DNA from 3 places in the Qipengyuania zhejiangensis genome. Region 3 is predicted to be linked to each of the others. Evidence: predicted binding sites of a transcription regulator. Region 3 holds the regulator's gene; each other region holds the start of a gene.
What was found. The regulator LexA, encoded in region 3, represses DNA repair genes until DNA is damaged. The targets are predictions, from matches to a motif close to GTTCCNCNCTTGTTCT.
Positions count from the first base shown of each region.

Region 1: uvrA (excinuclease ABC subunit UvrA) is a predicted target of LexA. The motif match lies at 1,524-1,539, and genes of this name have one in related genera.
Region 2: recA (recombinase RecA) is a predicted target of LexA. The motif match lies at 2,026-2,041, and genes of this name have one in related genera.

Region 1 is NZ_JAYKGO010000001.1:750,312-753,589, reverse strand. It holds gene uvrA (excinuclease ABC subunit UvrA) at 1-1,441, opposite strand, end outside; gene VR863_RS03630 (hypothetical protein) at 1,841-2,440, shown strand; gene VR863_RS03625 (toll/interleukin-1 receptor domain-containing protein) at 2,452-3,278, opposite strand, start outside.
Region 2 is NZ_JAYKGO010000001.1:772,332-775,609, reverse strand. It holds gene VR863_RS03740 (glutathione S-transferase family protein) at 48-674, opposite strand; gene recA (recombinase RecA) at 884-1,948, opposite strand; gene VR863_RS03730 (hybrid sensor histidine kinase/response regulator) at 2,088-3,278, opposite strand, start outside.
Region 3 is NZ_JAYKGO010000001.1:1,041,204-1,044,481, forward strand. It holds gene VR863_RS04975 (ComEC/Rec2 family competence protein) at 1-961, shown strand, start outside; gene lexA (transcriptional repressor LexA) at 994-1,683, opposite strand; gene trpC (indole-3-glycerol phosphate synthase TrpC) at 1,833-2,618, opposite strand; gene trpD (anthranilate phosphoribosyltransferase) at 2,615-3,278, opposite strand, start outside.

The sequences.
Region 1 (3,278 bases), 290 kb from region 3:
CGATCTGTTGCTGGGTGCCGTTGAGGTGTTGGGGCAGCGCGAGGAACCATTGCTTCGCGTCGGCCACGCTCATCTTGGTGGGGGTGGCGATATCGGTCGAGGCGATCTTCACGCTCAACGCCTTGTCGTTGAGGCGCTTGCCTTCGCACGCCTCGCACGGCTGCGCGGTCTGGAACTTGGCCAGCTCTTCGCGCATCCACGCGCTTTCGGTCTGGAGCAGGCGGCGGTTGAGGTTGCCGATCACGCCTTCGAACGGCTTGCGCACGGTGTAGGACTTGCGCCCGTCCTTGAAGGTGAGCGGGATGGCCCGGCCCTTGGTGCCGTGCAGGATGATGTCGCGGATCTCGCGATCGAAATCCTCCCACGGGGTCTCGAGGCTGAACTCGTATTCGGCAGCAAGGCTGGCGAGCACCTGCATGTAATAGGGCGACGGCGGGTTGGATTTGGCCCACGGCACCACCGCACCCTTCTTCAGGCTGAGCGCTTCGTTGGGCACGACCAACTGCGGATCGAACAGCTGCTTTTCGCCCAGGCCGTCGCACGTGGCACAGGCACCCTGCGGGGCGTTGAAGGAAAAAAGCCGCGGCTCGATCTCCTCGATGGTGAAGCCCGAAACGGGGCACGCGAATTTCTCGCTGAACACGATGCGATTGGCCGGCAGACCTGCGCCCTTCATGGCACCGCCGCCCTGCCCTTCATCTTCGCGGCCCGGCACCACGCCATCGGCCAGGTCGACATAGGCCAGGCCTTCGGCCAGCTTCAGCGCCTGTTCGAAACTGTCGGCCAAACGCGTTTCGAGGCCGCTTTTCACGGCAAGCCGGTCGACCACCACTTCGATGTCATGCTTGAATTTCTTGTCGAGTGCAGGCGCTTCTTCGATCGGGTACATTTCGCCATCGATCCGCACGCGGGTAAAGCCCGCCTTCTGCCATTCTGCCAGTTCGCGGCGGTATTCGCCCTTGCGTCCCCGCACGACGGGCGCGAGCAGGTAAAGCCGCGTGCCTTCGGGCAGTTCCATGACGCGGTCGACCATGTTGGACACGGTCTGCGCTTCGATCGGCAGGCCCGTGGCAGGCGAGTACGGCACGCCGACGCGCGCCCACAGAAGGCGCATGTAATCGTAGATTTCGGTCACTGTCGCCACGGTCGAGCGCGGGTTGCGGCTGGTGGTCTTCTGCTCGATCGAAATGGCAGGCGACAGGCCGTCGATATGCTCGACGTCGGGCTTCTGCATCATTTCGAGGAACTGACGCGCATAGGCCGAGAGGCTTTCGACATAACGCCGCTGCCCTTCTGCATAGATCGTGTCGAACGCGAGGCTCGACTTGCCCGATCCGGACAGGCCGGTGATGACGATCAGTGCATCGCGCGGCAGATCGATATCGACGCCCTTGAGGTTGTGTTCACGCGCGCCGCGGACAGAAATCTTGGTAAGTGCCATGGGGGTCCAAGTGGGGGTTAGAGTGGCATGAGTCCAGTGCGCCCGACGGCCCATTTTGGCGCCGTTCTGGGCAACGCCTAATGTTCACTACTTGTTCTCGTTCGTCAACGCCCTTGCCGAGCGGCGTCCACACGCAAACGGACCATGCCGACATGGCGTGCCCCCGAATGAAACTTACGGTTTACAAATCGTAAATTCAGGCCCAGCCTGCTGCATCTTCCGGGCGGTCGCGCCAAAGGTCCGGCAAGGTAAGGCTGTGTGGAACCGGCGCGCGCGACGCTTCCGGCAAGATCAACAAGACGCCCATCACGCCTCGGGATCGTATCAACCGCGCGCGATTTGCTTGGCGACCCTTGGAGCAAGCCCGCATCGATATCCTCAAGGGGCGGGAGACGACCGATGGGACAGGCTACACTTACCAACACGCAGCAAGGCGACATAGACCGGTCCATCGAGGTGACAGTCACCCCGACGCTGAATTACCCGGCGAGCGGCCAGTATGGCGCAACCGTTGAATACACCCAGACCGGGCAGGATCCGGACACCGGCAACATGAAGAACCGAGTCAAGAAAAACGGCGACCTGAAGCTCACCAATCTTCAGGATGCAGACGGATACACCGATAATGTCGACATCACCTTCACGCTCGATAGCAGCAAGATGGTCGACGAACATGGCAATGCGGTTACCGGACGCTGGGCCACCAAAACCGAGTATTCCGGCACGGGTCCGGTGACCGGTTTCCTCTGGTTCTGCACAGTCACCGACGCCGAGAAGCGCGAATACGATACGGCGCCAATCGATGTCCCCGGCATGACTGCCGTACGGCTGAGCGATCAACAGGTCCAGATCGACGATAATACGGACGATTCCGCGCCCGATTACGGGTATTGCCTCGGCCTCGTGCTATCCAGCAAGAACGGTTATTACATCACGCTCGACCCGATGCTCGGCAGCAAGGGCACCTCGGGCGTCAATGAATTCATGCTCAAGGCCTGATCTCCAATCATCTAGCGTACGGCGAGATAGGCGGGGTGACGATAGCCCCGCCTGTCGAGCACAGCTTTGATGGCTGCCGCTTCCTGCGACTTGCCGAGACGGCGGAGCAATAGAACGCGCTCCAGATCCTGCCCCTCGGCGGGAAGCATTCCGAGCGCGGTAATCCAGCTCTGTAATGCCTCCTCGCGTTGACCCGAGCGTTGGTGCAGGTCCCCGCGCAGGCGATGGGCCGTCACCGCCCGGATCGACCGCATGGTCTCGCTCAGCCGATCGAGCAGCGCGAATATTTCCCTGGAACGCTTTCCAGCCGCCGCCAGATCACCGCGCTCCAGCGCAAGCATCATGCCGACCTCGGCCAGGGTGAAGCGAAGCTCGCCTGACCAGGTGTCGTTCTCGGGATCGGACAGGACCAGGCGCGAAAGCAGCGCATCGGCGCGAGCGAGCACGTCTCCGCTCTGGTCGTTGCGGCCCGCATAGATCAACTGTTCGGCCTGCGACAGTTGCGCACGTACCGCCGTTTCCTGCCATTCGGTGTTTGCGCCTTCGAGTGCGCGCAATTCGCCGTTTATCGCGAGCGAACGATCATAGGCGGCGATGGCCTCTGGCAACCGGCCGAGGTCAAGTTGCTGTGCGCCGACGAACTGCAACGCAATGGCAAGTCGGTTCTTGGCGGACGCATTCGCAGGATCGCGCTCGAGCAGGCGGTCGTAGATCGCAACCTCGCGCTGGTGCAGCTCAAGCGCTTCGCGTTCCTTGCCGAGTTCTCCGGTGACGATGCCAAGCCAATCCATAATCTGGCCGATCTCGACCTGGCGACCGGGATCATAGGCCTCGCCTG
Region 2 (3,278 bases), 270 kb from region 3:
CCCACGCTCCGTCGACGGCACCTCGATGCGCGATCTCATCCGGAAGATCACCAGATGAAATAGGGTCCGGCCTCATCGCGTGCTCGCTTCCATGCTGGCCGTGCATGCACCGCTTCGACAAACCGGACCGTCTTCGGGCACGATGCGGCGAAGCCTTGCATCACGGCGATTTCAGCCGGGAAGCTCATCATCACATCGGCCGCCGTCCAATCGTCGCCAACGAAATGCAGGCTGTCGGAAAGGCCGTCCTCCATGAAGCGCACATGGTCGGCAAACTGTTCATCGATCCGCGGCATGATCGGAGCAGCCGCTTCGCCAAGTCGGCCCGCCATGATCTTCATCATCACGGGCACGAAAAAGCTGCTCTCCCCGAACTGCATCCATTCCAGATGGCGCACATGGTCTTCAGTATCGGTTTCCGGAAGCCACCCTGCGCCGCCGTGCCGTTCACAGATATACTGGATAATCGCACCGCTTTCCGCGACGCGAAGGCCATCGTCAACGATCAGGGGCGATTTGCCCAAAGGGTGCGGCTCCTTCAGCTCGGGAGGCGCAAGATTCGTCTCCGCATCGCGCTGATAGTGTGTGACCGTGTAATCCGCGCCGAGTTCCTCCAACAGCCAGAGGATGCGCTGGGAACGGCTGTTGTTGAGATGGTGGACTGTGATGGTCATGAAATTCTCCCGGTGCGGCCAGATCTGCGTGGCGATTCGCCGGCAACCCTAGGCGAGCGGTACAGAGCCCGCCACCAGCACATACGAAAAGCCGGTGCGGCCATCGATTGGCGCGCACCGGCTTTCCGTTCGTTTGAGATCGCCAGGGGACAGTCCGGCTGCAGCGCCTGCCCGGGGGATTGGGCAGGCATGCTCTCACTTGAGGGGAATCAGTCCTCGTCCGCGTCCGGACCGGTCATCATCTCCTCGGCAACCTTGTCGGTGCGGCCGCGGATGGCGGCTTCCAACTTGGCGCACAACTCTTCGTTTTCCTTCAGGAAGGTCTTTGCGTTTTCCCGACCCTGGCCGATCCGGACGCTGTCATAGCTGAACCAGCTGCCCGATTTTTCGACGATGCCGGCCTTCACACCAAGATCGAGAATTTCACCAATTTTCGAGATGCCTTCGCCGTACATGATGTCGAATTCGACCTGCTTGAACGGCGGCGCGACCTTGTTCTTGACGACTTTGACGCGGGTCGAGTTCCCGATGATATCGTCCCGGTCCTTGATCTGGCCGGTGCGACGGATGTCGAGGCGGACGGATGCATAGAACTTGAGCGCGTTACCGCCAGTGGTGGTTTCGGGGTTTCCGTACATCACGCCGATCTTCATGCGCAGCTGGTTGATGAAGATGACCATGCACTTGGAGCGGTTGATCGAACCGGTGAGTTTACGGAGCGACTGGCTCATCAGGCGGGCCTGGAGGCCGACGTGGCTGTCACCCATTTCGCCTTCGATTTCCGCACGCGGCACCAGAGCGGCAACCGAGTCCACCACGAGCACATCGATCGCGTTCGAACGCACAAGCGTATCGACAATTTCGAGAGCCTGTTCGCCGGTATCGGGCTGCGAGATGATCAGTTCGTCAATGTCCACGCCCAGCTTCCTGGCGTACACCGGATCGAGAGCATGTTCGGCATCGACGAAGGCGACTGTGCCGCCAGCCTTCTGCGCTTCGGCAAGCACATGGAGTGCCAGCGTCGTCTTGCCCGAGCTTTCAGGCCCGTAAACTTCGATGACGCGACCCTTGGGAAGACCGCCGACACCAAGAGCGATGTCGAGGCCGAGCGAGCCTGTGGAGATCGTCTCCACATTCATCGCTTCCTTCTGGCCCAGCTTCATGGCCGAACCCTTGCCGAATGCGCGATCGATCTGCGCGAGTGCGGCGTCGAGTGCCTTTTGGCGGTCTGCGTCCACTACCTTTTCCTTCACCAGCTTCAGATTGGCCGCCATGACATCACCTCCTGCACTTGCAAAGAGCCGCCCTTCGACTCTTCAACTGGAAAGCGATGTATCGGCTTTGTTCCAAAAGAACAAGAGTGGAACGAAAGTTTTTTCGCTTTTTGTTCCACGCATTTGCGAGCGGGGGTTTCTAACCCTTGCGCTGTTCGGCCAGCACTTCGGCAACCTTGGCGTTGATCTGCTGCACGCTGAAGGGTTTGGGGATGAAGTGCATGAGTTCGATATCGATTTCGTTCCGCAGCTGCTCTTCTGCGTATCCCGACATGAACAGGATCGGCAACTTGGGCTTAACCCGGCGGATTGCGCGCGCCATGGCCGGGCCATCCATCGCGGGCATCACCACGTCGGACACGATGAGATCGAATTCCTCGGTTCCGTTGGCGATCGCGGCGAGCCCTTCTTCACCGTCGGAGGCCGTCGTGACCGTGTAGCCTGCCCGCACCAGCGCGCGTTCCGCCACGGCGCGAACCATGTCCTCGTCCTCGACCAGCAGCAATTTGCCGCCAGCGGACCAGTCGCTTGCCTTCTGATCTTCCGCTTCCTCCTGCCGCATCGCAACCGGAAGCTCACCCTTGTGAACCGGCAGGTAGACCGTGAACCGCGCGCCAGCCGGCATGCCGTCCGTACCGCGCACATTGTCGGCAAAGATGAAGCCGTTCGACTGCTTGACGATTCCGTACACGGTGGAGAGGCCCAGGCCGGTGCCCTTCCCCTGCTCTTTCGTCGTGAAAAAAGGCTCGAAAATTTTGCTGAGGTGCTCTTCCGGGATGCCGCCGCCGGTGTCCTGGACGATCAGCACGGTATAATCGTCGGCAGGCATGATATCGATGCCCATCTTGCGAACGTCGCGGGCGGAAACCCGGCGGGTCGCAAGTGTCAGGCGGCCCTTCCAGTCCTGCTGGCCACGCTTCGTGGCATAGGCCTGGATCGCATCGCGCGCGTTGACCGCGAGGTTGATGATAACCTGTTCCAACTGCTGGGGATCGGCACGGACCGGTCCAAGTTCACGGTCGTGGCGGACCGAAAATTCGATCTTGTCCCCCATCAGCCGCTTGAGAAGCTGGCTGACTTCGCTGACCACGTCGGGCAATTGGAGCACGACAGGGCGCAGCGTCTGCTGACGGCTGAAAGCCAGCAGCTGGCGCGTCAGGCTGGCTGCACGGTTGGAGTTTGCGCGGATCTGCTGGATATCGTCGTAGTCGCTATCGCCGGGCGTGTGGCGCAGCAGCATCAGATCGCAATACCCGATAATGGCGGTCAGGACGTTGTTGAAATCGTGGGCCACACCGCCAGCAAGCTGGCCGACCGCCTGCATCTTTGT
Region 3 (3,278 bases):
GATCGTCGCGCTGCATAACGCCGAACCCATTCGCGAATATCTCGCACCACGTGAGGAAGGCTGGTGGCGCAAGGCAGGGCGCCGGGTGGTCATCCTGTTCCTGACCGGCCTGGTGATCGAGATTGCGCTGATGCCCATCGTGCTTTTCCACTTTCACAGAGCGGGCATTTACGGTTCGCTTGCCAATCTGCTGGCTATTCCGCTGGTCACGTTCGTCTCGATGCCTCTTGTGGCGATTGCGCTTCTGCTCGATCTGATCGGGGCTGGATCGCCGGCCTGGTGGCTGGTGGGCAAATCGCTCGATCTGCTGCTTGGAATTGCGCACACCGTGTCGGATCAGCCGGGCGCGGTGAAACTGGCCCCGCGCATTTCGCTTGCCGCGGTGTTGGTTTTCGTCGGTGGGGGACTTTGGCTCGCGTTATGGAGAGGGCCGACCAGGTTGTGGGGCCTGGGCATCGCTGCGTTGGGTGCGCTGATGATGTGGAGCGCGCCCCCCGCCGACATGCTGATCACAAGAGACGGGCGGGATGTCGGGATACGGGCAGGGGACGGCCGGTTGCTGGTATTGCGGGACAGCGCCGGTAGCTATGCGCAGGACAATCTGCGGGAAATGTCCGCCATCCAGACACCGCCGATACCTCTTGCCGAATGGCAAGGCGCACGATGCAGCCCGGATTTCTGTTCCATTGTCCTGGATCGCGGGCAAAAACCCTGGCGTATCCTTGTCGCCCGGAGCCGTAATCTGATCGAGGAGCGCGCGCTCGCTGCCGCTTGCGAACAGGCCGACATAGTGATTGCTGACCGATATCTGCCGTATTCCTGTCGGCCAATTTGGCTCAAAGCCGATCGTCGTTTCCTTCAACGGGAAGGCGGAACGGCCCTATATTTGCATAGCGGCCGTGTCGAAACGGTGGCGCAGGGCGAGGGCAGGCACGGGTGGTGGCGGCCGGTCGAGGATTGATTGCCCCGACCGGCGCGCACCATCACGCCGCATCAGTGATAGCGGCGAAGCAATCCTGCCAGTTTGCCCTGCACCTGGACCCGGTGCGTGTCGTAAACCTGCGGTTCGTAGGATCCGTTCGCCGGATCGAGCCGTACCCGTCCGGCTTCGCGGTGGAGATATTTGAGCGTGGCTTCTTCATTGTCGACCAGAGCGACAACGATTTCACCGTCACGGGCCGTGTCGGTGCGCTTCACCAATGCGAAATCACCGTCGAAAATCCCGGCTTCGATCATCGAATCTCCAGACACTTCCAGAGCGTAATGTTCGCCGGGGCCGAGGAGGGCGGCAGGAACCGGCATGCTCGACTGGCCCTCGATAGCCTCGATCGGCGCGCCTGCCGCAATCCGTCCGTGGAGCGGAACGTCGATAATGTCGTTTGCCGGTTGCGGGGCAGCGGTCCTCGGCGGGACAACCGCCGTCACGGTATCGTTGACCGCGCGCGGTTTTGCAGCGCCGGTCACGGCATCTTCGGGAAGCTTGACCACTTCGAGCGCGCGCGCCCGGTTGGGCAAACGACGGATGAAGCCGCGTTCCTCGAGGGCCGAGATCAACCGATGAACCCCCGACTTGCTCTTGAGGTCGAGAGCTTCCTTCATTTCTTCGAAGCTCGGTGAAATTCCGGTGTCTTCCAGACGCTGCTGGATGAAGCGGATCAATTCGTGCTGTTTGGCGGTCAGCATGTTCGCGATACTCCCGTGTCGCCTGTTCACAACCCTGTGAACGAATGCGGAACAAGTAAGCAACGTGATTCGCTAAGTCAAGCAATTGCGCCATTTCCGACCAATCGCCGGGAGAACAGGTGTTCGCCTATTGTCCCGTGCGCGTTCGTTCAGCCGTTCAGAAGTTTGTGCGTCGCCGCTTCGACATCGCCATGCCTCATGAGGCTTTCGCCAACCAGGAAGCTGCGCACACCTGCGCGTTCCAGGCGGAGGCAGTCGGCGTGACTGGAAATGCCGCTTTCGCCCACCAGCAGCGCGTCTTTCGGAGCGAGCGCAGCGAGGCGTTCGGTCGTTGCAAGGTCGGTCGCGAAGGTGCGAAGATCGCGATTGTTCACGCCGATCAAACGTGAGGAGAGCCGCGATGCCCGCTCCATTTCGCCTTCGTCGTGCACTTCAACGAGCACGTCCATGCCGCGTTCGATCGCCGCTTCCTCGATTTCATGCATCGCGCCGTCATCGAGGGCCGCGACGATGATCAGGATGGCGTCGGCCCCGATGGCGCGGGCTTCGGCCACTTGCCAGGGGTCGACCATGAAATCCTTGCGCAGGACGGGGATCGGGCAGGCCGCGCGAGCTTCCACCAGAAAGTCTTCGTGCCCCTGGAAATACGGGGCATCGGTCAGGACCGAGAGGCATGCGGCACCTCCGGCGGTGTAGGCTCTGGCGTGGTCGGGGGGGCGGAAATCGGGCCGGATCAGGCCCTTGGACGGCGACGCCTTCTTGATCTCTGCAATCAGGCCGAATCCCTTTTCCTGCGCTGCGGCAAGAGCGGTTGCGAAGCCGCGTGTGGGCGACTGTTCGCGCGCAAGACTGTCGAGCGTGGTCAGGCTGCGTTGAGCCTTCCGAGCGGCAACCTCTTCCCGCTTGGTTGCGCAGATTTCGATCAGCTTGTTCATCGTGCCAGCGCAATCCAGTTTTCGAGAAGTGCTTTCGACTTGCCGGAATCGAGGGCCTCGGCTGCGATCAGGGCGCCCTGCGCCCAATCGTCGGTCTTGCCTGCGACGATCAACGTGGCGGCGGCGTTGAACAGGACGGCATCGCGATAGGCGCCGGGCGCACCAGACAAGAGCGCCTGGAGCGCCCGAGCGTTGTGCGCGGGATCACCGCCCCTGATCGCGTCAACGGGCGTGTGGGAAAGCGAAGCCTGGCTCGCGTCCACCCGACGCATCGCAAAATCGTGGTCGACCACATCGGCGAGTTCGTTGCCGCCGGCCAGGCTCAATTCGTCCAGCCCTTCGTCTCCCGAAGCGATGAACGTGCGATCCGTGCCCAGCTTCGCCTTCGCTGCTGCATAAATCGGAACATAGGCCGGCCGTGCGATGCCGATCAATTGCCGCCTGACATCCGCGGGATTGGAAAGCGGCCCCATCAGGTTGAATATCGTGCGCACACCCAAGCGCTGGCGAATTGGGTGGATGCGGCCCATCGCCGGGTGGTGATTCTTGGCGAAAAGGAAACAAATTCCCAGCTCGGACAAGGACTTTTCGGCAGTTCTTCCCGCCGCTTCCATATCCAGCCCGAGCGCTTCGAGCGTGTCGGCAGCGCCCGCCTTGCTG